Regions from separate parts of the Ketobacter nezhaii genome, predicted to be linked through region 2. Evidence: predicted binding sites of a transcription regulator. Region 2 holds the regulator's gene; each other region holds the start of a gene.
The links. The regulator sigma-54, encoded in region 2, starts transcription at its own class of promoters, with help from an activator protein. The targets are predictions, from matches to a motif close to ANTGGCATNNANNTTGCTNT.
Positions count from the first base shown of each region.

Region 1: a site for sigma-54 is predicted at 3,151-3,170, ahead of glnK (P-II family nitrogen regulator). Genes of this name have one in related genera too.
Region 3: a site for sigma-54 is predicted at 4,459-4,478, ahead of FT643_RS00375 (DNA translocase FtsK). Genes of this name have one in related genera too.
Region 4: a site for sigma-54 is predicted at 4,232-4,251, ahead of FT643_RS02040 (flagellar hook-length control protein FliK). Genes of this name have one in related genera too.

Region 1 covers NZ_VRKW01000017.1:56,961-64,769, reverse strand. Annotated here, with positions in the region: gene FT643_RS20435 (YifB family Mg chelatase-like AAA ATPase) at 1-1,047, opposite strand, end outside; gene FT643_RS20430 (PA2778 family cysteine peptidase) at 1,097-2,089, opposite strand; gene FT643_RS20425 (PA2779 family protein) at 2,097-2,507, opposite strand; gene FT643_RS20420 (accessory factor UbiK family protein) at 2,681-2,947, opposite strand; gene glnK (P-II family nitrogen regulator) at 3,282-3,620, shown strand; gene FT643_RS20410 (ammonium transporter) at 3,710-4,948, shown strand; gene FT643_RS20405 (DUF4124 domain-containing protein) at 5,108-5,572, shown strand; gene speE (polyamine aminopropyltransferase) at 5,615-6,478, opposite strand; gene speA (biosynthetic arginine decarboxylase) at 6,680-7,809, shown strand, end outside.
Region 2 covers NZ_VRKW01000001.1:855,160-862,968, reverse strand. Annotated here, with positions in the region: gene rapZ (RNase adapter RapZ) at 14-865, opposite strand; gene ptsN (PTS IIA-like nitrogen regulatory protein PtsN) at 862-1,314, opposite strand; gene hpf (ribosome hibernation-promoting factor, HPF/YfiA family) at 1,343-1,630, opposite strand; gene FT643_RS03735 (RNA polymerase factor sigma-54) at 1,778-3,403, opposite strand; gene lptB (LPS export ABC transporter ATP-binding protein) at 3,603-4,328, opposite strand; gene lptA (lipopolysaccharide transport periplasmic protein LptA) at 4,333-4,869, opposite strand; gene lptC (LPS export ABC transporter periplasmic protein LptC) at 4,850-5,437, opposite strand; gene FT643_RS03715 (KdsC family phosphatase) at 5,434-5,982, opposite strand; gene FT643_RS03710 (KpsF/GutQ family sugar-phosphate isomerase) at 6,007-6,990, opposite strand; gene FT643_RS03705 (calcium/sodium antiporter) at 7,043-7,809, opposite strand, start outside.
Region 3 covers NZ_VRKW01000001.1:78,972-86,780, forward strand. Annotated here, with positions in the region: gene FT643_RS00365 (replication-associated recombination protein A) at 1-1,298, opposite strand, end outside; gene lolA (outer membrane lipoprotein chaperone LolA) at 1,313-1,981, opposite strand; gene FT643_RS00375 (DNA translocase FtsK) at 2,015-4,396, opposite strand; gene FT643_RS00380 (alanine dehydrogenase) at 4,519-5,586, opposite strand; gene trxB (thioredoxin-disulfide reductase) at 5,758-6,711, shown strand; gene aat (leucyl/phenylalanyl-tRNA--protein transferase) at 6,809-7,534, shown strand; gene FT643_RS00395 (arginyltransferase) at 7,606-7,809, shown strand, end outside.
Region 4 covers NZ_VRKW01000001.1:443,420-451,228, forward strand. Annotated here, with positions in the region: gene fliN (flagellar motor switch protein FliN) at 1-404, opposite strand, end outside; partial or broken gene fliM (flagellar motor switch protein FliM) at 501-1,463, opposite strand; gene fliL (flagellar basal body-associated protein FliL) at 1,481-1,984, opposite strand; gene FT643_RS02040 (flagellar hook-length control protein FliK) at 2,452-4,176, opposite strand; gene FT643_RS02045 (DUF4404 family protein) at 4,303-4,566, opposite strand; gene FT643_RS02050 (PAAR domain-containing protein) at 4,732-5,007, shown strand; gene FT643_RS02055 (type II secretion system protein) at 5,058-5,873, opposite strand; gene FT643_RS02060 (pilus assembly FimT family protein) at 5,880-6,422, opposite strand; gene FT643_RS02065 (type II secretion system F family protein) at 6,423-7,592, opposite strand; gene FT643_RS02070 (type II secretion system protein) at 7,596-7,809, opposite strand, start outside.

The DNA.
Region 1 (7,809 bases), on a different contig from region 2:
CGGGCACGGATTCAATGCTGCGATTAATTGAAAATTAGCCGGATACACGACCTGCTGCGCCGCCCGGGAGATGGCAATTTCACCGGTCTCCAGTGGCTCCCGAAGCACTTCCAGCACTTTGCGCGGAAACTCAGGAAATTCATCCAGAAATAAAACCCCGTTATGGGCTAATGAAATTTCGCCGGGCTTGGGGTTGCTGCCGCCACCGGCCAGCGCAACGCTGGAGGCGGTATGATGGGGTGTCCGAATCGGACGTTGGAATAGCGGTTTCGGGTTGTATTGCGAGACAGAGTGAATGGCGGCGGTTTCCATGGTCTCCGCTTCTGTCATGGGCGGCAATATGCCCGGCAGTCGGGCCGCGAGCATGGATTTCCCGGCCCCCGGCGGCCCCATCATCAGTAAATTGTGCTTGCCTGCGGCCGCCACCTCCAGTGCTCTGCGCGCCAAATGCTGACCTTTTACATCAGCCAGATCCGGATAGCGGGACCACAAATCGTTTTCAACGTCCATACAGCGCGGGTGCGGGCTTAGCAACGCGGGGTTTTTCAGCCGACTGCATACCTGTAACAAGTGATCGCATGGATAGATCTGGCTGCTGGCGGGCAGTGCTGCCTCTGCTGCGTTACGCTGCGGAACAAACAACCCCAGCTTTGCTGCGGTGGCGGCAATGGACGCGGTCAACACCCCTTCCACGGGACGAAGCTCCCCAGACAGCGCCAGCTCCCCGATAAATTCGAACGGCTCGACGCTGGCCAGGGCAATTTGCTCTGAAGCTGCCAGAATACCTACAGCGATGGGCAGATCAAAGCGGCCACCGTCTTTGGGCAAGTCGGCGGGAGCAAGGTTAATGGTGATACGGCGTTGGGGAAAATCAAAACCGGCATTGAGGATGGCACTGCGGACCCGTTCTTTGCTTTCCCGCACGGCTGCATCCGGTAATCCCACCATATTAAAGGCGGGCAATCCGTTTGAAAGATGAACTTCGACTGTTACCTGAGGGGCATTCATACCCACACGGGCGCGGGTTTGTACGATGGCAAGTGGCAAAGGTAAATCCTTGAGTCAATATTACATATAGACACGACCATGTTAAAAATCAGCGCGGACAGGTCAGCTTCAGATCACATTGATTCGGAACAGGACTAGCCGGTTGTTTGCCGCCTTCCAGCACCGTTTGCATTTCCAGAAGGGTGTTCTGAATGGCCGGTGTATTCGGGCTGAGCCTGTTTGCACATTGCGCCGCCTGCACGGCAAGCGTCGGGCAGTCCAATGCGTCCAGGGTATAGGCAAAGTTATTCCAGCCTTCGGCAAATTCAGGATCCAGCTTCAGTAGCGCCAGGAAGCGCGTTTTGGCGTCCCGGGGCTTATCTTTCTGCAGTAGGTAATTGCCCATAGCAAACTGTGTCATGGGTCGTTCCGGCCAGCGTTTAACCGCAGCGGCATACGCCGGGTATGCGGCTCCTTCCGGCCCGGTTGCCTCCAGGTCCGACGCGGCTTTCAGAAAGGCTAAGGGCGTTGCTGTCGCCGGTATTTGGTGCGCGGGTAAAATGACGCGGCCCCAGCGTTGGCTGCGTAACCAGGTGGTGTTGAACAAGCGCATTCCGGTGATCAGTCGTGGATGCTCGCCGGAGCGTAGAATGAAACTGCGGGTATCCAGGTCAAAGCCGACGACGACGGCAAAATGCCACTTTTTATACCAACTGACTCCGAGGTTCTGAAGTGTGACCACCGGGTGTCCGGCTGCCACTTCCAGCATCAGGTCTTCCGGGGTGTTTACGGGATAACTGATAAAGCCTTGGCGGCGGATTGCCGCGTCCATTTCGGCGGGAAAGCTGCCGTTGGCATCGGGGGTGAAGACGGTGGGTGCCAGACGTTGCGGCGTTATATCGGCGCCATAGTAGTTCATTACCATGGCTAAAGAGGCGGGGCCACATTGATAATCGTCCTGCAACAAAAAAGGGGTCGCGGCTATTTCCGCGTGATTCAGGCCGGTTATTCGTTGCGAATCCAGCGTGAGGGGAGGGCTGAAGGAGCAGCCTGCTGTCAGCAGTACCATGACCGTGAGCACCAGGCTGATATCAGGCTTCAAACTGCGCCTAGTCAGTATTGATTGGCTTGATTGCCGGGAAAATGTTTGTGGTGCCCAGTAAATCCAGGACCACCAGTACGACGAAAACCAGTATTACCACACCCACGACGCTGGAGCCACCCGCTTGCATATCTTCCACTTGCTGATTAAAGGCAGTGAGTTCTTCTGCGGTCATGCTATCGACTCGGGATTGAACTACTGCGGGGTCGACGCCCATACGAGTCATGGTTTCAACGGCTTGGGGTTCCGACAGTCGCGATATCAATTGTTGACGGTCGTGGGAAAGCAGTTGTTGGTCGACTATCTGCCCAGTGCTAACAAAAGCCGCTTGAGCTGTGGAGTGGGTAAAGCCGATTAATACCATCATGGTAATCAAAAGGCGCGCCATATTTCGTTGTGTGGAACTGAATCGACTCACGTGATTCTCCTCTACCGTTGCCAACATTAATTTCATAAAGCGGCCTCAAAGCTCTGTGATGAGGCCTCTTTTTCGGAAAGGTCAGTAAAATTATCTAAATGTCGTCAGAGTAAAGTATCGACGGAAGTTACTTTTTTTATATTTTAGGGCGCAAAGTCCATTTGCTGATTGAGCTATTGTTGTTCGACACCCGTTTCCAACGTGCGTTCCAATTGGTCCAGCTTCTTCTCCATGGCTTCCAATCGGGCACGGGTGCGGGCCAGAACTTTGGTTTGAACGTCAAACTCTTCACGGGAGACCAAGTCCATTTTGGACATGGATTCTTTGATGACGGCGGACAGGTTGTGCTTCAGATCGGCGCCGATTTCCCCGATATCCTGAGGCATTCGCTCCGATATCAACTCTAAAATTCGGTTTACTAAGTTTTCCTGACGGTTCATGATGGCTCCTTCATGATGGTGCCGTGAGTGTATCACGGTGCAACCGGATTTCGCCAAAGGCACTATGCTGGTGTGGGTTGCACCAAATTGAAGCCTCTATTTAGCGCAGCGTGCTTGATTTTGGTGCGCTATAATGGTGCGATCATGACAACTTTCTTGCCATGTTTTATGGTTAACCCTTTGATTATAAGCAATTAATACTAATAGGCATGGTTTGTGCTATCCACAATGCATGTTCCGCGATTGGGCAGCGTGCTGGGTGTTTGCACTGAATTGCGAATAATTAACGGGACCATAGCAACTTTCGCTTTCGAGCATTAATAGGAGATGTTCTATGAAACTGGTTACTGCTGTAATCAAGCCATTCAAACTGGATGACGTGCGTGAAGCATTGTCAGAAATTGGGGTTCAGGGAATTACCGTTACCGAGGTCAAGGGGTTTGGGCGTCAAAAAGGCCATACCGAATTGTACCGGGGTGCGGAATATGTAGTCGACTTCTTGCCAAAGGTAAAAATTGAAGTTGCCACATCCGATGACCTGCTGGATCAGGTGATTGAATCGATTAGCAAAGCAGCCAACACCGGCAAAATCGGTGACGGCAAAATCTTTGTTACGCCATTGGAGCAGGCAATTCGCATTCGTACCGGTGAAACGGGAACTGATGCGATCTAACACTTAAAGCTTAAAAATCCATGCCTATTACTTTCTAATTTTGCGGAGGCAAGACCGTGGAAAACCAAATTTTTCATCTCCAATATGCGATGGACACCTTCTATTTTCTGGTGTGCGGCGCACTTGTTATGTGGATGGCAGCAGGCTTCGCCATGCTCGAATCCGGTTTAGTCCGATCGAAGAATACAACCGAAATCCTAACCAAGAACGTGGCGTTGTTCGCCATCTCGTGCATCATGTATCTGGTGTGTGGTTATTACATTATGTACGACGGATCCCTATTCCTGTCCGGCATAGCTGATGTCGACGTGACCTCGGTTCTGGGCGACTTTGCAGCTCGCGAAGACGGCTTTGAAGGAGGCTCTATTTACTCCGGCGCATCCGACTTTTTCTTCCAGGTGGTGTTCGTAGCAACCGCCATGTCGATCGTATCCGGCGCAGTTGCTGAGCGTATGAAGCTTTGGGCTTTCCTGGCTTTTGCGGTTGTTATGACTGGCTTCATTTATCCGATGGAAGGTGCCTGGACCTGGAATGGCGCTGATGTATTTGGTATTTACAATCTGGGTGACCTAGGGTTTTCAGATTTTGCAGGCTCCGGTATCGTTCACCTCGCCGGTGCGACTGCCGCTTTAGCCGGTGTCATTCTGCTGGGCGCACGTAAAGGCAAATACGGCCCTAACGGTGAAGTGCATGCGTTTCCCGGTGCCAACCTGCCACTGGCAACCCTGGGCACGTTTATTCTGTGGATGGGTTGGTTCGGATTCAACGGTGGTTCGGTTCTGAAGCTGGGCGATATTGCTAACGCCAATGCGGTCGCCATGGTGTTCCTGAATACCAACACCGCAGCAGCCGGCGGCGCAGTTGCTGCCCTGATTACCGCCCGTCTGTTGTTCGGTAAAGCGGATCTGACCATGTTATTGAACGGGGCGCTGGCTGGCCTGGTTGCTATCACGGCTGAGCCTTCCACTCCCACTGCCCTGCAGGCTACTCTGTTTGGTGCCGCCGGTGGTGTGTTGGTTGTGTTCAGTATCCTGTTCCTGGATAAGCTGAAGATTGACGACCCGGTCGGTGCGATCTCAGTACACGGAACCTGTGGTCTGTTGGGTCTGTTGCTGGTGCCTCTGACTAATAGCGATGTGTCGTTCTCGGGCCAGTTAATCGGTGCTGCGACGATCTTTGTCTGGGTATTCGTCGCCTCCATGATCGTTTGGGGACTCTTGAAAGCCGTGCTAGGTATCCGGATTTCGGAAGAGGAAGAATACGAGGGTGCGGATCTGTCAGAGTGTGGCATGGAAGCGTATCCCGAGTTTGTCAGTAGCGGTAAATAGTCGCTGACCGTGTTGTTACAAAGAAAGGCTCCTTAGGGAGCCTTTTTTCATTGTGTATCTGCTTTGTATTATTTTGGATTGTTCTTCTGCTCATTATTTGACAGGCTATAATTGCTTTTATAGTGTTCAGTTTCACATGTACATTTAGGAAGCAATTTGGTGAAAATTACAATATTGGCATGGGTCAGCCTGCTATTGGTGGTCAATGCTCAAGCCGAAGTCTATCGTTGGGTGGATGATGACGGGCGGGTTCATTTTGGCGATCAAGCTCCCCAGTCGGATCAGGTAGAAGCGCTGGATCTGCCCCAATCGGAAGCGCCGAAGCCAACCCAATCCGATGAAGCCTTTGCGGATGCCCAAAGACAACGCCAGCAACGCATTACCCAGGTGTTGGAAGATGAGCGGTTGGCGAAGGAAAAAATCAGGGCAGACGAGCAGGCAAAAATCGAAAAGCGTAAAAAACAATGCGCCAAGTTTTCCAAGCGGCTTTCCTATTACGAGCCCGGGACACAGTTTTTTGAAGAGAACGACGATGGCAGCCGGCGCTACATGAGCGAAGCTGAAAGTTCGCAGTATTTAAGCGAATTGCAGAAGCAGTACAACGATCACTGTACAAATGGCTAGCCGGAGCCAGCCATCAGAGGGGGTGGGCCTTCAGTGTCTGCTCTACGAAGTTAGTGATCGCTTCATAAATTCGGGCATTGCCAATGCTGCGCGATGAATTTCCAGGTTGTAATAATCCGTTGTAAAACCTTTGTTGGCGGCTTCTTTATCTCTGAAAATTGAAACCGAACCCACCGGGCTGGCCATCGTGCAGGACCACCATCCGGTAGGATAAACAGGCTGCGGGAACGGCAATGTCTGGCACTGATTGAAGCCGGCTGAGCGCATGTCCTGATGAATTTTCTTTATGATGGTATCAGTATGGAGTAAGGGAGACTCGCTCTGCTGAACCAGAATTCCTTCCATTTTCAATGCCTTAAGGCAGTCGCGATAGAAATCCACGGCAAACAACCCTTCCGCCGGTCCGACCGGGTCGGTACTGTCAATAATGATGACATCCAGGCTGCCCGGTTCGCAGTTCTTGATCCAGGCAATACCGTCATCAAACAGTAGCTCGGCGCGGGGATCATCATTGGCATCGCACAGTTGCGGAAACCAGGTTTGCGATGCCCAGGTGACTCGTTCATCGATATCGATCTGGGTGCATTTTTCGATGCTGGGGTGCTTTAAAACTTCACGCAAGGTGCCGCAATCACCGCCGCCGACAATGGCCACTTTTTTCGGGTCCGGGTGGGTGAACAGGGCGGGGTGGGTCATCATCTCGTGATAAAGGAAGTTGTCCCGCTCCGTCAGCATTACGCAGCCGTCCAGCACCATCAGTTTGCCGAAGGTTTTGGTTTGATAGATTTCCAGAAACTGGTATCGGGTTTGTTCTTCGTGCAGTTTTTCGGTGATTTCCAGCCCGAAAGAGGTGCCTTCGTTTCCGAATACTTCTGTGAACCAATTTTGTTTGGTGGCAATCGTCATGTTTCTTGTCTCAATATAGGGGGGGGTGGCCGGCTGGCTGTGGGATACAGGGTCCGCTGTCCGGTGATTGTCCTTCACGCGGCCCCGCTATTATAACCAAGCTTATGAGTATTTAAATGTCTGACCTTTATTGCGAAACTGTCTACAATAGCCAGCCAGTATTTCTCCGATTATTAGCCCGCACAGGAAACCCCGATCTCCATGTCTAAGCCCATCATTGAAACGGCCCGTAACACCTACAGCATTGATAATTGGAGTGAAGGCTATTTCGATATCAATGATCAGGGTGAGGTGGATGTGGGGACCAGTTTGTGTACAGCCCGGGTGTCGTTGCAGGCTATAGTGGCAGCGGCCAGACAAACGGGCTTACGAACGCCGATATTGGTTCGTTTCGTGGATATTCTGCGGGATCGGGTTGCAAAGCTGACGTCGGCTTTTGCCGAGGCCATGGACCGTCTGGAATACGATGCCCAGTACACCGCGGTTTACCCGATAAAAGTAAATCAGCAACGTCGCGTGGTGGAAGAAATTTATAACGGCATTCCCTTGGATGAACGCTGCGGTGTCGGATTGGAAGCTGGAAGCAAGCCGGAGCTGATGGTGGTGCTGGCCATGAGCCGGGAAAATTCGGTGATCGTCTGCAACGGTTACAAGGATCGTGAGTTTGTGCGCCTTGCCCTGATCGGGGAAAAAATGGGGCGTCGGGTTTATATCGTGGTGGAAAAACTCAGCGAACTGAAACTGGTGCTGGATGAAGCACGTGACCTGGATGTAAAGCCACGTATTGGTTTGCGCACCCGGTTGAGTTCGATCGGTAAGGGCAATTGGCAAAATACCGGCGGCGAAAAATCCAAGTTCGGGTTGTCTGCCACGCAAATTCTGGACGTCATCGAAACCCTGCGTGAACAGGACAGTCTGGACCGGTTACAGCTACTGCATTTTCACCTGGGCTCGCAGATCTCCAATATTCGCGATATTCAAAAAGGCATGAAGGAAGCCGCTCGTTATTACTCGGCATTACGTCAGGCCGGCTGCGATGTGAGCGTGGTGGATGTGGGTGGGGGCCTGGGTGTGGATTACGAAGGTACCCGCTCCCGCAGCTTTTGCTCCATGAACTATTCCATGGAAGAGTACGCCTATAACATTCTGGTAGCCCTGCGGGAAATCTGCGCGCAGGACGATCTGCCGTTACCGGATGTGATTTCAGAGTCCGGGCGGGCTCTGACGGCCCATCATGCAGTCCTGGTCAGTAATGTCATCGGGGTGGAAAGCCCGCCGGCCACCAAACCCGCTGAGCCTGACGCGGAAGCACCGGTAGTGTTGCAGGAACT
Region 2 (7,809 bases):
GGATTAAACCAGCTTATAACTCCCTGTGTCTAGCCTGCACATTAGGGAAATCTGGTTTGAATTGTTCGGTTAGTTTTTCGGTAATGTAAACCGAGCGGTGCTGTCCACCGGTACAACCGATAGCAATGGTCATGTAGCTGCGGTTGTTGGCAACAAATCGTGGTAACCACGCAACGAGAAAAGCGCTGATATCGTCCAGCATTTCCTGAACCTGCTCATGCCCCTGCAGAAAGGTTTGGACGTCCGGATCGCGCCCGGTTTGGCTGCGCAAATTAGGAATCCAGTGGGGGTTGGGTAGACAGCGGACATCAAATACCAGGTCTGCATCACCCGGAACGCCGTTCTTAAAGCCGAAGGATTGAAACAGCAAGGCCATGCCTTCGTTACCTGCACCGACCCGTTTTTTTATCAGGTCACGTAGCTCGTGAAGGTTGAGCTTGCTGGTATTGATAATCAGGCTGGCACTGGAAGCGACCGGATGCAGCATATCGCGTTCGCGCTCGATAGCTTCATTGAGCGTATTGGTATCGTTACTGATGGGGTGCCGGCGGCGGGTTTCACTGAAACGCTTTACTAAAACAGAGTCCATCGCGTCCAGATAAATCACTTCGCTGTCGATGCCCTCCGCGCTGAGGTCACGTAAAACATTGGGCAACATTTCAAGTTGTGTGACGCTGTTGCGGGCATCGATACCGATAGCCACTTCTTTAATTTGTGGGGATTTGCGGGAGGACAGTTCGACGATCAGGTCCCGCAATAAAGTCACGGGAAGATTATCCACACAGTAATAACCAATATCCTCCAGTACGTGTAATGCAGTGGTTTTTCCGGAGCCGGAGCGACCACTGATTACCACTAGTTTCATACCGGCGTTACCAGAGCATCGTAAATAGACTGTGAGGAATGCGCGGTACGAATTTCACGGCGTCGGCTGTCATCATTAAACAAGGTGGCGATTTTGGAGAGTAAATTCAGATGCTCATCATGGGCATCTTCGGGTACCAGCAGAAAAAAAAGCATATCCACCGGCTCCCGGTCGACGGAGTCAAAATCAACACCGGACTCCAGTTTGATGAATGCGCCGATGGCGTTGTTGCAGTGGCTCGCCCGGCAATGGGGAATGGCTATACCTTTTCCCAATCCTGTGCTGCCCAGTTTTTCTCGTGAAATTAATTTGTCGAATAATTCGTTCGGGTCCAGCTCGGGGCACTGCTGGGCGATTAGCCCGGCAGCGGTTTCCAGAACTTTCTTTTTACTTCCGCCGGAGACGTCTTCAAAGACTCTTTGCGGGTTAATAATTTCAGCCAGTTCCATATTTAAGTCTTTATTCCAGGTTAAAGAATTACCAACTTTTCATCTTTTCCTTATGCTTGACCACCTGACGATCAAGTTTATCTGTCAGCATGTCTATGGCCGCGTACATATCTTCAGATTCGGCGTTGGCAAACAAATCAGCACCTTTCACGTGAATTCGCGCTTCTGCTTTTTGTCGGTTTTTTTCCACACTGAGTATGGCTTGGATGCTAGTAATGTCGTCGGTATGGCGCTCGAGTTTCTGCATTTTATCGGATACGTAGTCTTTCAATGAATCCGTTACGTCTACGTGATGTCCGCTGATGTTAATTTGCATAGGCCACTCCTTTATCGTGGTTAGATTTTACTACAACCGTATGAACTGAACTCACCTAGTTGCGGCTTTTCCCGTTGCATCCGGTTTCGGACTAAGCGGTGTTTCGTCGAAACATCGCTTGGAAAACCTGTAAACTTCGACACGCGGTCAGACCAATCGTTTCCTTTCGTTGGAGGGCGGAATCATCATGGCCTCACGGTATTTCGCTATGGTGCGCCGTGCTACCTTAATATCCTGTTCTTCCAGTATGTTGGCAATTTTGCTATCACTCAACGGTTTTTTGGGGTTTTCGGCTGCAATCAGTTTCTTGATAATAGCGCGGATTGCTGTGGACGAGCATTCACCGCCGGAATTCGTGCTCAAATGGCTGGAGAAAAAGTATTTCAGCTCGAAAATACCCCGGGGGGTATGCATAAACTTTTGCGTGGTCACACGGGAAATCGTTGATTCATGCATGCCCACGGCTTCGGCAATGTCGTGTAGCACTAGCGGCTTCATGGCTTCTTCGCCTTGCTCCAGGAAGCCGATCTGATGTTCCACTATTTTGGTGGATACCTTGAGCAATGTTTCGTTGCGGCTCTGTAAGCTTTTGATAAACCAGCGGGCTTCCTGCAGATTGTTTTTAAGGAAGGTGTTATCGCTGCTGTTATCGGCTCGTTGTATCAGGGAGGCATAGTTGCCGTTGACCCTGAGCCGGGGAGTGGCATCGGGGTTGAGTTCCACCCGCCAGCGTCCTTTGTCCTTGCTGACAATAACATCGGGAATGACGTATTGCGTATCATCGGTTTCGATGCTGCTGCCAGGATAGGGGTTGAGTGACTGAATCAGGGAGATCGCTGATTTCAACCGCGCCTCAGACAGCTTCCCTTTGCGCATGATGGTTGCAAAGTCCCTGGAGCCGAGGGTTTCCAGGTAAGTATCAACCACCAGGATGGCGTCATCCCGGGAGGGCTCGGATTTGTCCATTTGCTTCAGCTGGATTAACAGGCATTCACGTAGGTCCCGCGCGGCCACACCCGGGGGATCAAACTGTTGGATACGGTGTAACACGGCGACAACTTCTTCCAGCGATATCGGCTGGCCTTCGTCGTCTTCGTCCGGTTGCAAGACAATGCCCAGGTTGTCGAGTTCTTCCTGCTGTAAGCGGATCAGGTCGGATATAACGTCTTTTTGTGCCAGCACGCTTTCCCTGATATCTTCAACGGATTGCGTCAGGTAGCCTTTGTTGTCTACAGCTTCTATTACCGCCATTGCTATCATCTGGTCAACATCGGACATGGTAGTCAGATTGAGTTGCCACATTAGTGAATCGTAGATGGATTCCGGTGCGCTGTTTCGGCTTTCATAGTCAAAATCATCGTCGTCTCCACCACTGCCGCTGCTGCCGCTGAGGGTGGAGCCCGAACTGTCGTACATGGTATCCCAGTCGCTGTCGACAGGAAGCTCATCTGATATTTGTTTACCTTCGAGATCGACGGATGCGTCTTCAGCGGATTGAGTGCTGTTTTCGCTTTTGACTTCGCTCGCCTGGGTGAAATCCGGCACGCTGTCGGATTCAGCCAGGTTGTCGGTTTTCTCTGTCTTGTTATCGGTCTCAGTATTGCTGTTGTCGTCACCGGATTCTTCGACGTCCAGCAGTGGGTTGGCTTCCAGTGCTTCTTGGATTTCTGCCTGAAGGTCAAGAGTAGACAATTGCAGCAAGCGGATAGCCTGCTGCAATTGCGGCGTCATGGTAAGGTGTTGACCAATTTTTAGCTGTAAAGTTGGCTTCATTGATACCCGTTTCGACTTCTATCAACTGCTTGAACGATGAAAAGCCACCATCCAATGCGCTTTCACCCGGATTCTGCTATCAATCATTATTGCTATAAATATCAATTGCTTAGCTGGATTGCACTGTAGGTCCTTCTAACTAATTGTAAGAGGTGTCGCGCAGCAAAGCAATTTACATGCCTGAAAATGCTTAGAACATTTACATCTGAAATTGATTTCCCAGATAAACCTCTCTGACTTTTTGGTTTTGAAGAATGAGAGAGGGCTCTCCCTCGGCAATAATATGTCCTTCACTCACTATGAACGCATTCTCACAAATATCCAGAGTGTCACGCACGTTATGGTCTGTTATCAGGACCCCGAGACCACGATCCCTCAATTGGCTTATGATCTGTTTGATATCCGCCACGGAAATGGGGTCAACACCGGCGAAGGGCTCGTCCAACAGAATAAAAGCCGGGTCGGTTGCTAGTGCTCGGGCAATTTCAACACGGCGTCTTTCTCCACCGGATAATGACATGCCCAGAGAGTCGGCGATATGGCCAATGTGGAATTCTTTTAATAGCTGATCGAGCTTTTGTTTTCGTTCCGCTCGGGACAAATCCTTGCGGGTTTCCAGAATAGCCATGATGTTTTCTTTTACTTTAAGCCGCCGGAAAATGGAGGCTTCCTGAGGCAGATAGCCGATGCCTTTCGACGCTCTGCCGTGCATGGGTAGATGTGTGATTTCGGTGTCGTCTATTACGATGCGCCCTTTGTCTTGCGGCACGATACCGATAATCATATAAAAGCAGGTGGTTTTTCCGGCCCCATTTGGACCTAGCAAACCAACAATTTGTCCACTTTCTATTGAGATCGAAACATCTTCGACTACGGCACGGCCTTTGTAACTTTTTGCCAGATTGGATGCGGTTAATCTACTCATTACTTTATTTCTTTTCCGGTGTTGGTTCGGCTGCAGCAGGTAATATCATTTCAACGCGACGCTTTATATCACCGGGTTTGTGGTCTTTGGTTTCGCCTTGCGCCTGCAAACGCTGGCTTTGAATTTCGTAAAGAATTTCCTCCCCGCGGAAAATATTATCTTCCTGGACAATGGATGCGCTTCTTTTTAGCAGTAATTTTTGATCGATCACCATGTAATCAATGCGTTTTGCTTTGGCAATCACTTCCGATTGGTTGGGTTCGGGCACCTGGGAAAAGAGGGCCGGCGCACCGTCTGCCATGACCTTATCCACTTTACCTTCAATGGTCTGGATGCTTAATTTATCCGCGACTATTTTGAGGGTACCCTGAATCAGGACAACGCTGCCGGTGTAGACAGCCATGCCACTTTTCTCATCAATCAGTGCTGTGTCAGCAACGATCTTTAGCGGTTTATTGCGGTCACTGTCCAGTGCCATTGCGGGAGCGGATAGCCACAGGCAAAGTAGGCACAGAAGACGGTTAAGATTTATCTGGTTCATAAATGCTGGTTACTTTTTCTCTTAAGGTAATGCGGTTGGTGTTCAGATCTGCTTCCAATCCGGTTGCTTCAATGTAAATACCACTTTGCCGGATGATAACGCGGTCGTCGGTGGTGGCGAAGGACTCTTTCGGTTTCAACAGCAGCGTCTCTGTTTCCAGGGTGGGGGCTTCTTTAAGCCCTTTTTCCGCAAAATTGATTTGTTTAATTACGACATTGCCGGTGAGGTGCAGTTCTTCACCTTCGTTATCTGAAACGGCCTCGGCGGAACTGGTTTGCCAGGTTGCGACCGTTTCCTGAAATAAGGTGATATCAGGGCGGATCATTAAGTTGCGGTCAGTCGCAAGATACTGGAGCATCGATTCCGCCCTGAGCTCGTATTCCTTGTTCCCGTCCTGGTCGAAATTGTCCTGCTTCACCGTGATGGCGGTAAGGTCGGGCAGGTCAACGTCGGAACTGATGACATCTTGCGGCGCGAACCACGCGTCCCATTTGTGATAGGTGTAGAGCGCGAGTACTGCAAGCGTAAGCAGGGTATTAAAAATAAAAATTTGCTGGCGGTTTTTCATGATTTAGGATCAGAACTATCGAGCAAGAAGCGTTGCTGTACCGCATCCAGGTGACCTTGAGCTGACATCAACCACTCACAAAGCTCTCTGACCGCACCTTCGCCCCCGTTCTTCTCTGTGATGATGTCTGCATGCTGGCGTATGATGGGCAATGCATCTGCCACGGTGACGCCAATACCGGCAAATTGTATCGCAGCTAGGTCTGGCAGATCGTCCCCCATATAGGCCACTTGTTCTGCTGTCAGGTTCAGCTCAGATAGCAGCTCTGCCAAAGCGCGTCGCTTGTCCTCTCGGCCTTGTATGACGTTGTCAATTTTCAGGTCTTTGGCTCGGCGGAGCACCAGTTCAGATGTGCGTCCGGTAATGATGGCGACTTCAACGCCGGTCTCGCGCAACAGGTTTAAACCCAGACCGTCCTTCACGTTGAAGGCTTTTATCTCATCGCCGAGACTAGTGAAATAGAGCCTGCCATCGGTCATCACGCCATCGACATCGAACGCAACCAACTTTATTTTCCGTGCTTTGCTTTGTAATTCTTCAGTCATTATGGTCTCGGGTAAAAACTCCGTTCACATTACCCCTGCACGCAGCAGGTCATGCATATTCAGTGCGCCGATCGGGGTGCCGCTTTTATCCACGACCATCAGTGCGGTGATTTTGCTTTTGTCCATCATGTTCAGCGCTTCCACAGCCAGAATGTGGGGGCTGATGGTTTTAGGGTTCGCGGTCATCACTTTTTCAATACTGGTGGTTTTTGTGTTCAACCCCTGATCCAGCATCCGGCGTAAGTCACCGTCAGTAAATACGCCGATCAACTTATTATTGTGATCGACGATGCCGGTCATGCCGAGCCCTTTGCTACTCATTTCAAGCAGTGCATCGCTGATGGTCACTGCTTTCGCAACCAGCGGGATTTTATCACCGCTGTGCATAATGTTTTCCACTAATAGTAGTAGGCGTCTTCCCAGACTTCCGCCGGGGTGAGAAAGTGCAAAATCGTCAGCGGTAAATCCCCGGGCTTCCAGCAGCGCTACTGCGATGGCATCGCCCATCACCAGGGTAGCGGTAGTGCTGGCTGTGGGGGCCAGTCCAAGCGGACAGGCTTCTTCTTTAACACTGATATCAAGATGGACATCGGCCTGGGTTGCAAGCGGTGATTGGTTGTCGCCTGCCATACTGATGAGCGGGGCGCCTTTGCGCTTTATCAACGGTACGATATTGACAATTTCTTCGGTTTTACCCGAGTTAGAAATGGCGATCACTACATCTTCGCCGGTAATCATGCCCAGGTCGCCGTGACTGGCTTCACCCGGATGAACAAAAAAAGACGGGGTGCCTGTGCTGGCCAGTGTTGCCGCAATTTTGTTGCCGATATGGCCGGACTTCCCCATTCCTGTGATGATGACCCGGCCTTTGCATTGCATCAGAATCTCGCAGGCATTTTGAAAATTCTTATCGATCCTGGCCAGAAGTGCATGGGTGGCGGCTGTCTCAATTTCTATAACCCTGCGACCGGATTGAATAAACTCGTCGCCGTCTTGTCTGGTATTCATTTCAGCAATCGCCTTAAATTCGAAGTTTCAATGTGGCACAGTGTAAACCAAATCAAGCCGAGGCCGTAATGGTCTGTTGATAGAGTATCGCCAGATAGGCTAAATAGGCTGCCAGTAGAATGCCGCCCTTGATTCTGGAGAGCTGCCTTGCTTTTCTTGGCAGAAACATAAACAAGGCCAGCAACAGCGTAACACCGCACATAACCCCATAATCACGAATCAGCGTGGTAGAGCTGATTTCAATCGGATGGATCACGGCCGCAGCGGACAGCACTGCCAGCAGATTCAGGATATTGGAACCGACGATGTTTCCGAGCGCGATATCATGATGCTTTCGCAGCGCGCTGGCGATGGATGCGGCTAATTCCGGCAGGCTGGTGCCGATAGCAACAATCGTAAGACCGATGATCACTTCGCTTATCTGCATGGCTCGGGCTATTTCAATTGCTCCCCACACCAATAAGCGTGAAGATCCGATGAGAACCACAGTGCCGACAATAAACCAAAAGGTCGATTTCCCCTTGCTGGGGCCTTGGATGTCGTCTTGCGTTGTCTGCTCAATCAGTTCGTCCTGATGTTCGCTTTTATAGCGAAATAACAGATACATCAGGAGTATCAGCATGACAATCATGACAAAAGCATCGGTTTGGGTAAGCTGGTTGTCGCTACACAGGAAGCCGACGCCTGCGGTGACGGCGATGAGGGCAGGTAAGTCTTCTTTAAGGAGTCCGGATTGAATGGGAAGGGCAGCGATTATTGCTGTTACCCCCAGAACCAAACCAATATTGGCAATATTGGAGCCAATAGCGTTGCCAAGGG
Region 3 (7,809 bases), 780 kb from region 2:
TCGAGTTCTTTAAGGTACGTGAGTTTTTCGCCGATTTTTATCTCCAGGCCTCGAGATACCGGCTGATACCAAACCGAGTTCTGGTGTATTTCTGGTAGATAGTTTTCGCCCGCAGCGTAAGCATCCGGATAATCATGGGCGTAACGGTAGTCAGCGCCATATCCCTGCTGTTCCATTAATTTAGTGGGGGCGTTACGCAAATGCAACGGCACCTCATGACTGGGTTCTTCCCGTATCTGACGCCGCAGTTGTTTAAACGCGGTATAAACAGCGTTGCTTTTCGGTGCAGACGCCATGTATGCCACCGCCTGAGCTATGGCAAGTTCGCCTTCCGGGCTGCCCAGGCGGGTCTGTACATCCCAGGCACTGAGTGCAATCTGCAGCGCACGGGGGTCGGCATTGCCAATATCCTCGCTCGCCATACGAACAACCCTTCGTGCTATATACAAAGGGTCGCAGCCTCCATCCAGCATACGGGCAAACCAATATAAAGCACCGTCCGGGGATGACCCCCTGACCGCTTTATGCAACGCGGAGATCTGGTCATAAAAAGCTTCACCGCCTTTGTCAAACCGCCGCACGTCCGAAGTCAGTGCCTGATTCACTACCGCATCGGATACCCGATCGACAGAATCCGCCTTCGCTAACTCGACACTGATTTCCAACAAATTGAGTGCACGGCGTGCGTCGCCATCGGCCGAACGGGCAATTTTGAGTAGTACATCAGGGTCAGCGGAAACAGACTCGTCTCCCAATCCGCGCTGCTTATCATTTAACGCCTGCGCCAGCAATTTTTGCAACGAGTCTGCCGGGATACTTTTAAGCACATACACACGGGCGCGTGAAAGCAGAGCGTTATTTAATTCAAAGGACGGGTTTTCAGTAGTAGCACCGATGAAAATAAAGGTTCCATCTTCGATATAAGGTAGAAAGGCATCCTGCTGAGATTTATTAAAGCGGTGCACCTCATCGACGAACAGTAAGGTTTTGCGCCCATAGCGTTGCTGCTCTTTTGCTTGATCTATCGCTGCACGTATTTCTTTAACACCACTCAAAACTGCGGATACTGTTAAAAACTGCGCCTCGACATAACTGGCAAGAATCATTGCCAGGGTAGTCTTGCCAACACCGGGAGGCCCCCACAGGATCATCGAATGCACATGCCCTGCTTCAATGGATTTACGCAAAGGCTGCCCTTCGCCAAACAAATGCTCCTGACCCACATAGTCATCCAGGGTAGTCGGTCGCATACGGGCTGCCAAGGGCTGCCATTTTTGTTCTTCCTCAAACAAACCCATGGACGGAACTACCTCTAGCCTTCTTCGATAACGTCAACAGAATCATCCAGATCCAGCTCAAAGGTCTGCGCATCAATGGGTTGGTTTTTCTGTTTTGTCTTGAATTCTATGCGCGTGGTTTGTCCGAGGCTGTCTTCCAGATACATGTCCCTGAGATCCTTTTTATAGAAGTGCACCCTGAGTAACTCGAACATCGCGTCTTTATTTTTGGGGCGTAAGTCAAAGCGCCACTCATCGGTATCATCAAAATGATACGCACTTACGGTAAAATTTTCGCTGATTTTGGCAGGGTCACCACTTAACAACAATGCCGGTGTATTTCCAACCTGCCTGTCCAGGGTCTTTTTGGTCGCCTGCTCAAGATCCTCATCAAATATCCATAAAACAGAACCATCAGAGACTATTGTCTGCGGATAGGGTTCAGCGGTATCCCAGCGAAATTGGCCCGGCCGCTGAACCCACATCTCCCCCGTCACATTCTGCAGCGCGTTCTGCTTGGCATCCATGACCCATTGTTCAAAAGAAGCCTGCATTGATTGTATCCCATTCAGAAATTCAATCAGCTTCGGGGTGGCTTTCTCTGGTGAAATATCCGCTGCTTGCGCCGTTGCAACGGTCAACCAAGACAAAAACAAACTGAACACTACGGGTTGTAACAAGCGCAAAAAGAAATTGGTTTGCATTAGTAAATTTCCATTCTGATAATTTATCCGGGTTCACCGTGAGGACGGTGCGATGACTTCTCTTTGACCGTTGGTACCCATTTCTGTTACCACACCTGCGTCTTCCATCGCTTCGATCATCCTGGCTGCGCGGTTATAACCGATCTTCAATTTTCGTTGAACGGATGAGATCGAAGCCCGACGGGACTCCAGTACAAAGGCAACGGCCTGATCGTAAAGCGGATCGGATTCCGAATCTCCCCCACCTGCGGCTTCGTCCCCCGGTGCGGGACCGGCTTCATGGTTGCCTTCCAGAATTTCTGACAAATAATTAGGCTGACCGCGCCGACGCCAATCATCACATACCCGATGCACCTCCTCATCCGCTACGAAAGCGCCATGAACCCGAACCGGCAATCCGGTTCCCGGAGGCAAATACAACATATCCCCGTGTCCGAGCAGCTGCTCAGCGCCACCCTGATCCAGTATGGTTCTGGAATCCACTTTGGATGACACCTGAAAAGCCATTCGAGTAGGCACGTTCGCTTTAATCAAACCGGTAATCACATCTACCGACGGCCTTTGCGTCGCCAATATAAGGTGGATGCCGGCTGCGCGGGCTTTTTGCGCTATCCGGGCGATTTGCTCCTCTACTTTCTTACCAACGATCATCATCATGTCCGCAAATTCATCTACAACCACGACGATAAAGGGCAGCACCTCAAGTTGCTCCGGTTCCTGACAATCCAGGTCCGGTTTAAACAGCGGGTCATCAATCGGCTCACCCGCCTTAATGGCATCCTTTACTTTCTTGTTAAACCCGGCCAGATTGCGTACCCCCATTGCCGCCATCAGGCGATAGCGTCGCTCCATTTCCGCAACGCACCAGCGCAGCGCATTGGACGCTTCTTTCATATCGGTTACAACTGGGGTCAACAAATGGGGAATATTGTCGTAAACCGATAATTCCAGCATTTTTGGATCGATCATAATCAAGCGAAGCTCATCTGGCGTCGCTTTGAATAACATACTGATCAACATCGCATTCAAGCCCACTGACTTACCTGATCCGGTCGTTCCCGCCACCAGCAAGTGGGGCATTTTCTGCAAGTCCGCAATCACCGGTTCGCCGGAGATATCCTTGCCCAGCGCCAATGCCAGAGGCGAACTCACTTCGTCGTATTGGGAAGACGATACCACCTCACTAAGCCGGATCATCTCGCGATCTTCGTTCGGAATCTCAATTCCCACCACCGTCTTGCCCGGAATGACTTCCACCACCCGCACACTGATTACCGCCAAAGAGCGCGCCAGGTCTTTTGCTAAGTTGGTAATGCGACTGACTTTTACACCCGCTGCCGGCTGTATCTCAAAACGGGTAATCACCGGCCCCGGCAGTACGTTCTCAACTTCCGCTTCGACATTAAAATCCCGCAATTTGATTTCCAGCAAACGCGACATGCCTTCCAGTGTTTCTGTGGAATAGCCCCGGTTGTTTTGTTTGTCCGCGGCATCCAGTAACGCAATCGCTGGCAACTCTCCGGATACCGGATTATCGAATAGACTCTTTTGGCGTTCTCTTTCTGCCCTGGCACTTTTCTCAACCTTTTTCGGTTTAGGTAATGCGATAACCGGGGCTTTGCGTTTTTCCTGCTGGGCTTGTTCTTTCTTCAGTGCAGCATGGCGCTCCTTCTGCGCTTTTTTGGCTGCTTTTTCCTGCGCTTTAGCAGCCTTCGCTTGCTCGCGCCTGGATACCACATCTTCCTTAGCATCGCGGCTTTGCTGCCATCGGCTGCGCAGATTAGCCAGAAAATCGATAAAACCCAATGTCAGCTTGCCAGTGCCGTCGATTACCTTAATCCAGGAAACATCCGTGAAAATAGTAAGCCCGATGAGGAATAAGGCTAACAATAGCAGGGTTGAACCGAGGGCGTTCAGGGCATGTAATGCGGCGCCACCCACTTCGATTCCCAGTATTCCGCCAGCCGAATTTCGCCCTGCAGAATCAATATGGGGTAGTGTGCCGTCAACAACATCAAAGTGGATATAAGCCAAGCCAGTGGCTGCCACCATCGTCATAATAAAACCAAGGAGCCGCAAACCGGCTAACAGCCAGTTCCAGGGCTTGCCTGCATCGCGAAACACCAACCAGGCGCGATACGCAATCAGCAAAGGGAATAAATAGGCCAGGTAACCAAACAGCGACATCAGAACATCCGCACTCCACGCCCCGGCTCTGCCACCCAGGTTGTGCACACTGCGACCGCTGCCCAGACTGCTCCAACCCGGATCCTGGAGATCAAAAGAGATAAGCGCAATGATCAAATAGATGGACAAAAAGAACAGCACTATCATGGCGCCTTCGCGCACCCCTTTGACCAGCACCTCAATCCAAGGTGCGGGTGGCGTCTGTCGTTGTGTCTGAGCTTTTTTCAAACAAAATTCCTGCCGTATGGGTCTATAAATCTGGAAGCTAAAATACTGATTTTAACGTAATATCAGCAATTTGCACGACATTCAGTAAATCCACTTTAAGTTTGGATCGCTTTGCGTGGCGCTCATTCTAACAGAGCCGGCAACACAATCTTACCTCCGGAAACGTTGATTCCGTCACTTAACGCAGGAAAAGCCATTACCCCTTCCATCGCCAGCCGACCGACAAAGGGTAACAGCGCACCGGAGAGGGCTTCCGACGCTGTCTTGGGCACCGCTCCCGGCAGATTGGTAACGCCCATGTGTAGCACGCCTTCGTCGACATAGACTGGATCCCGGTAGTCGGTTGGACGGATAGTTTCAATACAGCCGCCCTGATCAACCGAAATATCAACAATCACGCTTCCACGAGGCATCTTGCGGACCATTTCGCGGGTCACGATATGCGGCGCTTTTTGACCGGGTATCAGCACAGCCCCAACCAACAAATCAGCCGTTTGTAATGCTTGCTCTATCGCCCCTGCGTACGCGTATAGACCGGTAATATTGGGCGCCAGCCTTTCTATGGATTTGAGTGCTTCGGCGCTCCGGTCAAAAGCGATCACCTGTGCTCCACTGGCAGCAGCCACCGCAGCGGCATTCTGACCTGCAACTCCGGCGCCGATAATAACGACCCTACCCGCTGCGGTTCCGGTAACGCCTCCGAGCAATACCCCCCGCCCTCCCATTGAACTGTGCAGAAGATGCGCCCCTGCCTGCACGGCTACCCGGCCTGCAATCTCGCTCATGGGCGCTAATAAGGGCAAACCGCCATTTTCTCGCACGGTCTCGAATGCGACAGCGGTCAGCCCGATGTCACACAACGCTGCAGCCAGATCCGGATTGGGGGCCAGATGCAGATAGCAAAACAACAGATGCCTGGATTCGAGCAGGGCAAGATCCTGGGCGATTGGCTCTTTCACCTTCACAATCAGATCAACTGCGGCGTACAGCTGCTGTGCGGAATCCGCTATCACCGCTCCGGCTTGTTTGTATTCGTAATCACTGAACCCGCTCTTTTTTCCGGCTCCACTTTCCACTACCACCGGTACGCCCTGCTGTACCAACTCGTTCACTGCATGAGGCACCAGTGCGATACGGCCCTCCATGGGTTTGTTTTCTTTGGGTATGCCAACTTTCAACTGTTGAGCCATTGCCTCTCTCCGGTTAAAAACACCACCTGCAAATACACTATTAGCACATAGTCAAAGGCTATACCGCTGATTTAGAGGAACTATTTGCTAAAGGCACGGTAAATCAGTATAAGTTCCACATTTGATTCATATGGCAGACCCTCACAGCCATCTATAACGGAAGCCCGATTCATGAGCGAAACCAAGCATTGCAGACTACTTATCCTCGGCTCCGGCCCCGCCGGTTATACCGCTGCAGTCTATGCAGCCCGTGCTAACCTGAATCCGGTTATGGTCACCGGAATCCAGCCAGGCGGCCAATTGACCACCACTACCGATGTGGACAACTGGCCTGGCGACCAGGATGGCGTTCAGGGCCCTGAGTTAATGGAGCGCATGAAGCAGCATGCTGAGCGATTTGAAACAGAAGTTATTTTCGATCACATCAATAAAACGGATCTCAGTAAACGCCCCTTCACCCTCTATGGTGACAGCGCGACCTACACTTGTGATGCTCTAGTTATTTCTACCGGTGCCTCCGCCCGTTATCTGGGACTGGATTCGGAAGAAGCATTCAAAGGCAAAGGTGTGAGCGCCTGCGCCACCTGCGACGGATTCTTCTATCGTAATCAGAAAGTGGCTGTCATTGGCGGCGGGAATACGGCAGTAGAAGAAGCCTTATATCTCGCTAACATTGCAAAAGAAGTGGTCGTCGTGCACCGCCGCGAAACCTTCCGCTCAGAGAAAATATTACAGGACCGGCTAATGGAGCGCGCCAACAACGGCAACGTCACTCTGGAATTGAACTACGTTTTGGACGAAGTGTTGGGTGACGACATGGGCGTGACGGGCATGCGGATAAAAAGTGTAGGCAGCGGTGAGACCAAGGACATCGACCTACAGGGTGTGTTTATTGCCATAGGCCATACGCCCAACACCGGTATTTTCGAAGGGCAGCTCGATATGGCAAACGGGTATATAAAAATTAATAGCGGCATTGAAGGTAACGCCACGGCTACCAGCGTCGAAGGCGTATTTGCTGCAGGCGATGTAACCGACCACGTCTATCGTCAGGCAATCACCTCAGCAGGATTTGGCTGTATGGCTGCACTGGACGCTGAAAAATTCCTGGATGAAAACAACTAACCATTGATTTTCTTGAGCAGGACGGGGCTTGATTGGAGTACTGTAATATTACTGGTATCAGCCCCTTCCCTTATCACGTTTTACCCTGCCCTGCGCCATGATTAAAATCCCTGTACTGGACTATGAAAGCCAAGGCTTCCCACCGATCGAGCACGCGCTCGCAGACCCGGATGGCTTACTAGCAGCAGGCGGTGATCTACGACCGGAGCGATTGATAGAAGCCTACTCACTGGGAATTTTTCCCTGGTATTCCGATGACCAGCCCATTCTCTGGTGGTCACCCAGCCCCCGCACCGTGCTGTTTACCCAAGAACTGCACATATCCAGAAGCCTGCACAAGACGCTGGGCAAAGGCAAATACAACGTCACCATGGACCAGGCTTTTGAATCCGTGATCCGCGCCTGTGCAGCGCCCCGACGCGACAGCGAGGGTACCTGGATCACTGAAGACATGATCCAGGCTTATATGCACCTTCACAGCTTAGGATACGCGCACTCCGTAGAAACATGGCTCGACGACCAATTAGTAGGCGGCCTTTATGGCATTGCCTTGGGCACTCTTTATTTCGGCGAATCCATGTTTAGCCGGGCTGACAATGCATCTAAAATTGCATTTGTTCATTTGGTAGGCCAACTCAAGCAATGGGGCTTCCCAATCATTGATTGCCAGGTTGGCAATCCCCACCTGAGCAGTCTGGGGGCACGACCTATTAAACGCAGTCAGTTCAAATCCTATCTGTCTTCCAACGTGCCCCCACTTACTAAGCTACTAACTGCACGCCCGCCAAAATGGGAGCTTCGATGGAAATATTCTGTAAGCTGAGACTGGAAACAAATTTTAATTCGTTTAATACTGTAAGAAGTCTGAAAACAAAGGCTTAAACCATTAGGATTATGACTGATCTCGCAGCTGTAAAATTTTTTGTAACACCACTGCATCAATGTAGTTATTTGCCCCGGAATGATGCAATCACCCTGTTTGCTGATCCCAAGGCGAATCTGGATCATAATCTCTACAGCGAATTGTCCGAGGTTGGTTTCCGGCGCAGCGGAAATTACCTTTATCGCCCCCACTGCCGCCAATGCTCGGCCTGCATT
Region 4 (7,809 bases), 410 kb from region 2:
CGTTCGGCGGGACTGATGACGTCCGTTAATCGGATACCGAATTTTTCATTAACCACCACCACCTCACCATGGGCAATCAGCGTTCCGTTCACCAACACGTCCAAAGGCTCGCCCGCCAAGCGATCCAACTCTATGACCGAGCCCTGATTGAGCTGCAATAGGTTACGGATACTGATGTCGGTGCTACCCACTTCCATAGACAGGGTCACCGGAATATCAAGTATCACATCCATATTGGGACTGTTGGCGCTGGAACCGCGAACACCGGTATCCTGCAGGTTTTCCAGCTCCACCGGTTGTGCCTGCGCCGGTGCATCCACCTCATCATCATCCTGTTCCGCTAACGCAGCGGCCCACTCGTCTGCCAATGCTTCATCATCAACGGGTTTTTCGTCTTCGCTCATCATCTACACCGCTATTTCGTGAATTTATTCGTCATCGAGCTTAACCTGTTCTTTTAACCAGGAAAGCCTCGATTCTTTACCCACTTCCGAAGAGGGGCGTTCAACTCGTCCCACCACTTTCAATGCCAGGTTGCCATTGGCTTCACCCAATTTGCCACGAAATGCCGGAATGCCATTGGCCAGCATTAACAAACTCTCGGGCATTTCTATCGGAATGATGTCGCCTTTTTTCATCTTGGCTAAATCCGTTAAGCGAATTTTTTTGTCGAGTAATTTACCTTTCAGGGTGACCTTCGCTCCCATTACTTCATCCCGAAGCGAATTCATCCACCGCTCATCCTGATCACCGACATCACTCTGCACACCGGCATCCAGCACTTCACGTAAGGGCTCAATCATCGAATACGGTAGGGTCAAATGCATTTCTCCACCACCACCATCCAGCTCGACGTGAAATGAGTTCACCACCACCACTTCACTGGGGCTCACGATATTAGCGAGCGAGGGATTTACTTCTGAACTCAGAAAATCGAATTTCACCGGCAACACGGCTTTCCACGCTTCCTGCATATCAATAAAGGCCTGCTGCAGAACCATTTGCACCACGCGGTTTTCAGTCGGTGTGAATTCACGCCCTTCAATCTTGACGTGTCGTCCATCGCCACCAAAAAAGTTGTCCACCAGTTTAAATACCAGCTTGGCATCCAGAATAAATAACGCAGTGCCCTTGAGCGGTTTGATTCGAATCATATTCAGTGAAGTCGGCACGTAGAGACTGTGTACGTACTCGCCAAATTTCAACACCTGAACGCCACCCACTGCCACGTCCGCTGTCCGGCGTAACAAATTAAACATGCTTATGCGGGTATAGCGGGCGAATCGTTCGTTGACCATTTCCAGGGTGGGCATGCGCCCGCGCACTATCCGGTCTTGCGTACTCAAATCATAGGACTGAATACCACCATCCGGTTCGTCACCGCCGGTTTCTATGTCGCCGTCATCAACCCCGTGTAACAGAGCATCAATTTCGTCTTGTGATAATAAATCCTGAACTGCCATGGCGCGCTGTCGTTACCCTATTGCATCACAAAATTAGTAAACAGAACCTTTTCAATTCCCGGTTCACCCATTTCTTCTGTCAGTATTCGCTGCACTTCTTCCAGCACACTTTCTCGTACTGCTTCTTTTCCTTCCGGTGTCCGTAATACTTCAAAATCCTGTGCCCCCAAAATCATCACCAGATTGTTGCGAACTAACGGCATATGGGCTTGTAATGTTTCGACGACGTTCTCGTCTCGAGTCATTACCGAAATACTGATCTGCACGTAACGTTGACGACCTTTCCATTGATAATTCACAACGAAGGCGGGTTTCAAATCAAAATAAATGGCAGGCTTCTGAACCGGCTCTTCGGTTTCCACCGATGCGTCGCCGCCCTCATCAGAACCGGAAAGCAGGAAATAGGCAGCACCACCACCGCCTGCCAAAATAACAACCACTGCAATAATGATGATCAACATCAACTTTGACTTGGGTTTAGCTGCCTCTTCATTATTATTTTCTTCTTCGTTGTCTGCCATAAACCACCCTGCCGATTGCGCGCCCGATACTTGCCACCAACGGGACACTATTCACTTTATTCACTCTCGTAAAACCTGTATAGCAAGCCGCATACCAAAAAATATTTATCATAACTTTCAGCTGGTTAACTCACCTGCACTGGATCACATCGCAATCCCGCCAAAAAAATGGCCTGCAATAAGCAGTTTAGTCAAGAATTCCGGACACGCCTGTCAAATTCCTGCCAAGTGTCAGAAATAGCTAATAAAAATTTTTACCACGGATTTGAAAGAGAGTTTCGCGGAACCCATATCGAGGGGAAGATTAAAAACAGAAAAAATAGGTGAGGCAGATTTCATCCTTCTTGCGAAGGGCGAACTCCGCCCACTTACCAGGGCCGGACTGAACTGATGTTGCGCGGGCTATTCCGGGCTTGGCTGGCCGGGCCTGACCAAAGGTCTGTCAGCAAAGGATTCAGGTCAGTTTGTTAAGCGTAATAATCCACAATTCCCACCTGCTGAACAGACACCCGCTCAACGCCGGTATCGGCGGCGGCGACTGACTCGTGGTGCTCACTGCGACCCTGCTGTTGCCGATCCTGACGCTGCCCGGATTGATGGGTACCCTGGTCGCGCACATCGGCGTTGCCCATCTCGATTCCGTTTTGGTCCAGCATTTCCCGTAACTTAGGCAACGCTTGTTCAAGCACATCCCGGGTTTGAGCAACCTGGCTGGTGAACACCACGTGAGCCTGATCTTTTTGCATCGATACTTTGACATCAATCGGCCCCATGTCGCCGGGGCTTACTTGTATCTGCGCAGATTGAATCTTACTGCTTACCATCATCATTAATTTCTGGCCCATTTCCCCAGCCCATTCTTTCTGGTTCATGGGCATTGGAATTGACGTAGCCAGCGGCTTAACCGCATTAGTCTGTAATCGGCTTAGCTGATCAACGCTACGCTGGAAGGTACTGCCTTTTGTTGCATCTACAGCTTCACTGGCTTTGCGTTGGAAAGGGGAAGCGCCTTCTTTGGCGGGCTTTTCAAGGGATTTCGCCAGCGCTGCAAGCCGCTCCTGCACCGGGCTTAACAACGTACCTTCATTGTTGGTAGCGGCTTTTTTGACAGTATCTGATTTCGATGCCTCTAGTGCATCGGTAATTTTCTCGCTGGCTTCGGAGAACAAGTCCGCGCCAGCAATATCCGGGTTATTCTGCGCGATGGTATTTGCAGTATCCGTTTTCTGGGGGCTGGCATTGCCATTCATCGTCAGGTTTACTGTCGCGGCCTGACTGGCCTTTTCCGTGGACGCGGCCTGAGTTGCGGGTTGAGATTCCTGTGCCGGATTAGCCAGTACTTCTTCAATCAACGCTGCAGCATCCGCCGTTTTGGAATCGGCACCCCCCTCTACACCGGTATCACTATCCTTAGAAGCCAGATCCTGCTGCACCAAAAGTTCCGTATCCACCCATCTATCGCCATCAGCATCAACATGCGAGTCATGGCCCGACTCCGACAGCTCGTTAGCAACCTCCATCTCGGTCGACTCATTGGCTTCTTCAACAGCGCTGATACCGGCTTTTTCAGATTCAGTGTTGGCTGTTGCTTGCGCGTCTGCGTTGGCTTCTACACCTACTTTAGTGTCGGTGTCGGTTTCGGAACTGGAATCAGAACCGGTCCCTTCTGTATTGCCTGCCAAGGAGGAGGCCTCACCCGGTGCGGCAGGTTGTTCCGCTTCTGACTCAGCCGTGACCGCTTCTGTGGCCACCTCTGTATCGTCCTTGTGCCCGGCTGTGCGGGCCGTCTGATCCGCCGTCTGCTCGGCTTTTTCTGCCGCGCGCGCGTCTTTCCTGGACTCACTATCCAGCTTTTTCTGCTGCCTGTCCTGCAATGCGGCCTGTTGCTGACGTTCTGCCTGGGCTTGCTTCGTAGCCTGGTGCTTTTCTAAACGTTGTTGATGACGGTCCGCCGGCAATGAATTGCCGCTTTCCGCCGGCGTGCTTGCCTTTTTTGACGCAGATGAAGACTCATTATGGCGTTGTGAACCCGCTGAAGGTGTTCGCCCAGCGCTTTGTTGGGTGAAGATCTGATCAAACGATTGATCACCCCGGCCAACGTTAAACAGTTGATTATCCAGGTTAATATTCTGAAATGACGATTTTGCCGTCGTCGCCTTCAGAGTTTCGTTTGAACCATTTTCCGTGCGCATGAACGCCCTCCTTCAAATACTTCGCGAATTGCCGCATTTTTATGTATTTAAAAGGAGAGCAAGGGCTATGCCATTTTTAAACTGGTTGTCGATTTGTTGGGAATGCATCGGTAGCGAACGAAAAGTCTAGAGACCAATTCCGTTTAGGGTGGTAATGATCTGGGATATCACCCGGGCCATCACGGGATGTTCTTCTTCGTACTGGATAACCCGTTTTTCCAGTTCGTCCATAACCCCTTCTTCCCAATGCTCTCGGGATTCGTTCATCATCAGCTCAACCCGGACCGCGAGCGCATGAAGTGCTTCCTTATCTTCCGCTTGAAACTGTCCGTCTTTATCCAATCGAGATCTGAGCTCGGCAACCGCATCTTTAAGGCTGTCTTGTGGCATAAATCACCTCGGTCAATGTGCATTTCAGCCTGCAGTATACGACATAAGCGATGGCTAAACAGAGCCGGACGCCATTTCCCGCCACTTTATAAAAAATAGAATATTTTTACGGTGCGGGTGTCTTTATAGAATATGTCTTAAAACCATGTACCTCAGGAGAACACTATGCCCCTCGCTGCCCGCTTTGGAGACCTGCACATTTGTGGAGTACCACCCCACGTGGGTGGCCCAGTCATGCTTGGAGATTTGACCGTGCTGATTGAAGGGCTTCCGGCTGCCCGTATGGGCGATGTGCTGCTGTGTGTCGGGCCACCGGATATTATTTCCCTGGGGAGCACCACCGTTATGATCGGTAACCTGCCTGCTGCTCGTTTCGGCGATACCACGGCGCATAACGGTACTATGGATCTGTGTTCACTCACCGTCACCATCGGCGGCTAAATACCAGCCCGGCACCCCATTGCGAGATCAGAGCGCATGGCTTGGCGCGCTTAATTCTCGCAGTAGGTAATCACCCCTACCTCGACAGGGCTACCGCCGCAATAGGCCGGTGCAGAAACAAAGTCAACCGGGCTATTCGTTTCCTGGCTCTCAGCGACCTTCATAGAGATAATCCAGGGGTTTGCGTTTGAATCTACCACTTCAAAATAAAAGCCCCCCAATCCATGCAGACTGCCCCGATTGCACACCGCCTGGGGTAATAACATGTACCGCTGGCTATTCGCTTTAAAACACTCCGGCTGTTCCACCTCAAAAGGCGCACTGCCACCCACTCCGTCGTCTGTCAGGGTAACAGTGGTGAATTCGTAACTTTGGGCGGCTCGCCGCGGCTGGGAAACATAGTGTACCAGTACCGGATTGCCCTCCGCGGTGTCGTCAAGGCGGGTTGATGTGGGCAAATAAGACAACAACATATCCGCATTTTCGCCAGCCCCGACCGGGAACAGAACCGTCACTTTGAGCACTCTGCCAATGTCGTCGTCTTCCACACAGCTGAAACTGAGGGTGACATCGGCCATCGCAATATAATTTGCTGGAAATGCATCGGCATCGACTAACGTCTGCATCAAAAACTCGCAGTCGTTCTCTTCCTGGTTCGGCCAGACATTATGGGCGGTACTGACATAATAGGAAACCGATGCATTGGTTATCGACAGGATATCCTGCGCCAGTGCCTCAACGGTATCCCGCTGCACTTTCTCGAGTTGATGCTGAATAAAATAAAGCACCACGACTGAAATCAAAGCCACTGACACCAGTACTTCGACCAGGGTAAACCCGGTGTGTGTTTGCTTCTTCAGTGACATTAAACGCTACTTCTCTTCTTTTTCATTCATGAACTGGTGAAGGCTGTGTGCCGCCAACAAACCCCGTGCTGCATCCGGGATCACGGTATAACGCACTGACTGAAAATTATCATCCGCGTCGTTGGCAATGGAACGGGCGGCAGCCGGAAACTGAATGGATTGGAATCGCGCATCGTCCATTGAGAACGAAACAAAAACAGTATGCGGCCTTACCCTAATATCGAAAAAAGTGCTCTGGGGCCTGTCCAATATTTCGCGGGTCGTGTCCAGATCCCCCAGGATATCCCAAACGTCGCTGCCCTTATTGGCGTTCAGAAACCTGCCGAGATTCCCTTCGTAAATTCCCACATCCTCACTCGAACGACGGGCAAACTGGATAGTGGTGGCAATCACTTTGGCCCTTTCTACCGCCTCACGCGTTCGCTGAATTTCAAAGCTTTCCGCTAAGGAATACGACAATAAGACACCAATCACCGACACCATCAGGATAACGGCGACCAATTCAACCAGGGTCAAGCCCGCTTGTGACGCCCGCTTTAGAGACGGCATTTAGCCCCCGACATTGGAGGCAGCTCCGGCCAACGGCAAATAGAAACCCAGAACAGCCATAACCGCTGCGGACACCATCAAGGTAAAGCCAATACGGGACAAAAACTTTGAGATCTGACGGCTGGTGTGTACATTCTTCAGATGCAACGTTTCTTTTACCGCGGTCAGCAAAAAGTCCTGCTGCTCATCATCCACTTCGTTAAACACTTGCATGGCTTCGATTAAGGAATCGTCCCACTCTTCTTCCGTTAATGCAGAACCTAAATCTTCCGATTTTGCCAGATGGGCATAGACACGCTGATACACACTGCGTAATTCCCCACGGCTGGCGTGCATTAATTCCGCGATAATTTCTGAATCCACATAACCAGCCACCTGCAGCATTTCATAAACGGAAATAAATTCGATGGAGCGTTCTTCTATCCGCTTGCGTTCCATTAAATTGAACAACGGCAAGCGCTTTAGCAGTGCCCACACATAACGGCGATAAAACAAACCCAACACGAAAGCAATGGGGAAAATCCAGCCATAGGATTTAGTAAATTGCCCCAGGCCCATCAGAATATTGGTAAAGCGGTTCGGTTTGATAAAGCCGGATGAGCCGGTGCCCATCAGGGTTTGAAGTGAATGATCCAGAAAGGCCGGCACCAGAAAGAAAAACGCCAGCCCGACACAGATATAGACAATGCCGGTACGTAGCTCGGCACTGACTTCGGATTTGATTTTTTCACGAGCTAACAGGTATTGACCGGAGCGTCTTAGTGCCGATGAATAGTCCCCTGCTTTCTCCGCCGCCCGCGCCATCAATACCGCGAAATGGTCGAAGCGAAACAAATCCAGATAGTCCGCCAGACTTTCACAGCCCTCAAGTTTTTCTTTATCAATTTTGATCCAGCGATTTTTCGTTACCAACTGCTCAACGCTTTGCTTGGCGGTTTTGCCGCTGGATAAGGAGCTGCTCAACGACTGTAAAAACAGCGCCTGGTTTTTGCGGTCCGGACCCGGGGGTTCCAAGGCGAAGGCGATCTGCCCCAGCACATCTTCGCGCACGGTGATAATTCGCCGCTCGGGAATACGGGAATGCCAGCGCGCTTCCTCGCGGGTGCCGGCCTCAATTTTTATTGAGGCCTGTTCGCCTTTGGAGTCGAGATATTGGACGACGTAGTGCATGGGTCAGGAGCAGCTGTAGGTGACAGTTAATCCAGTAGCTTCGTCACTGGTCACACTGATTACTTTACCTACATCGGTCAAATTGAACTCCATGTCTTCAATTATTTCTTTTGAATTTTGCCCACTAACCGGGTATTCAATGATGACTAATTTATCTTCGTATTTTACAGACCAAAAATCATCCCAAGGTGTGGTCGGTGCCAATCCTCGTAGAACC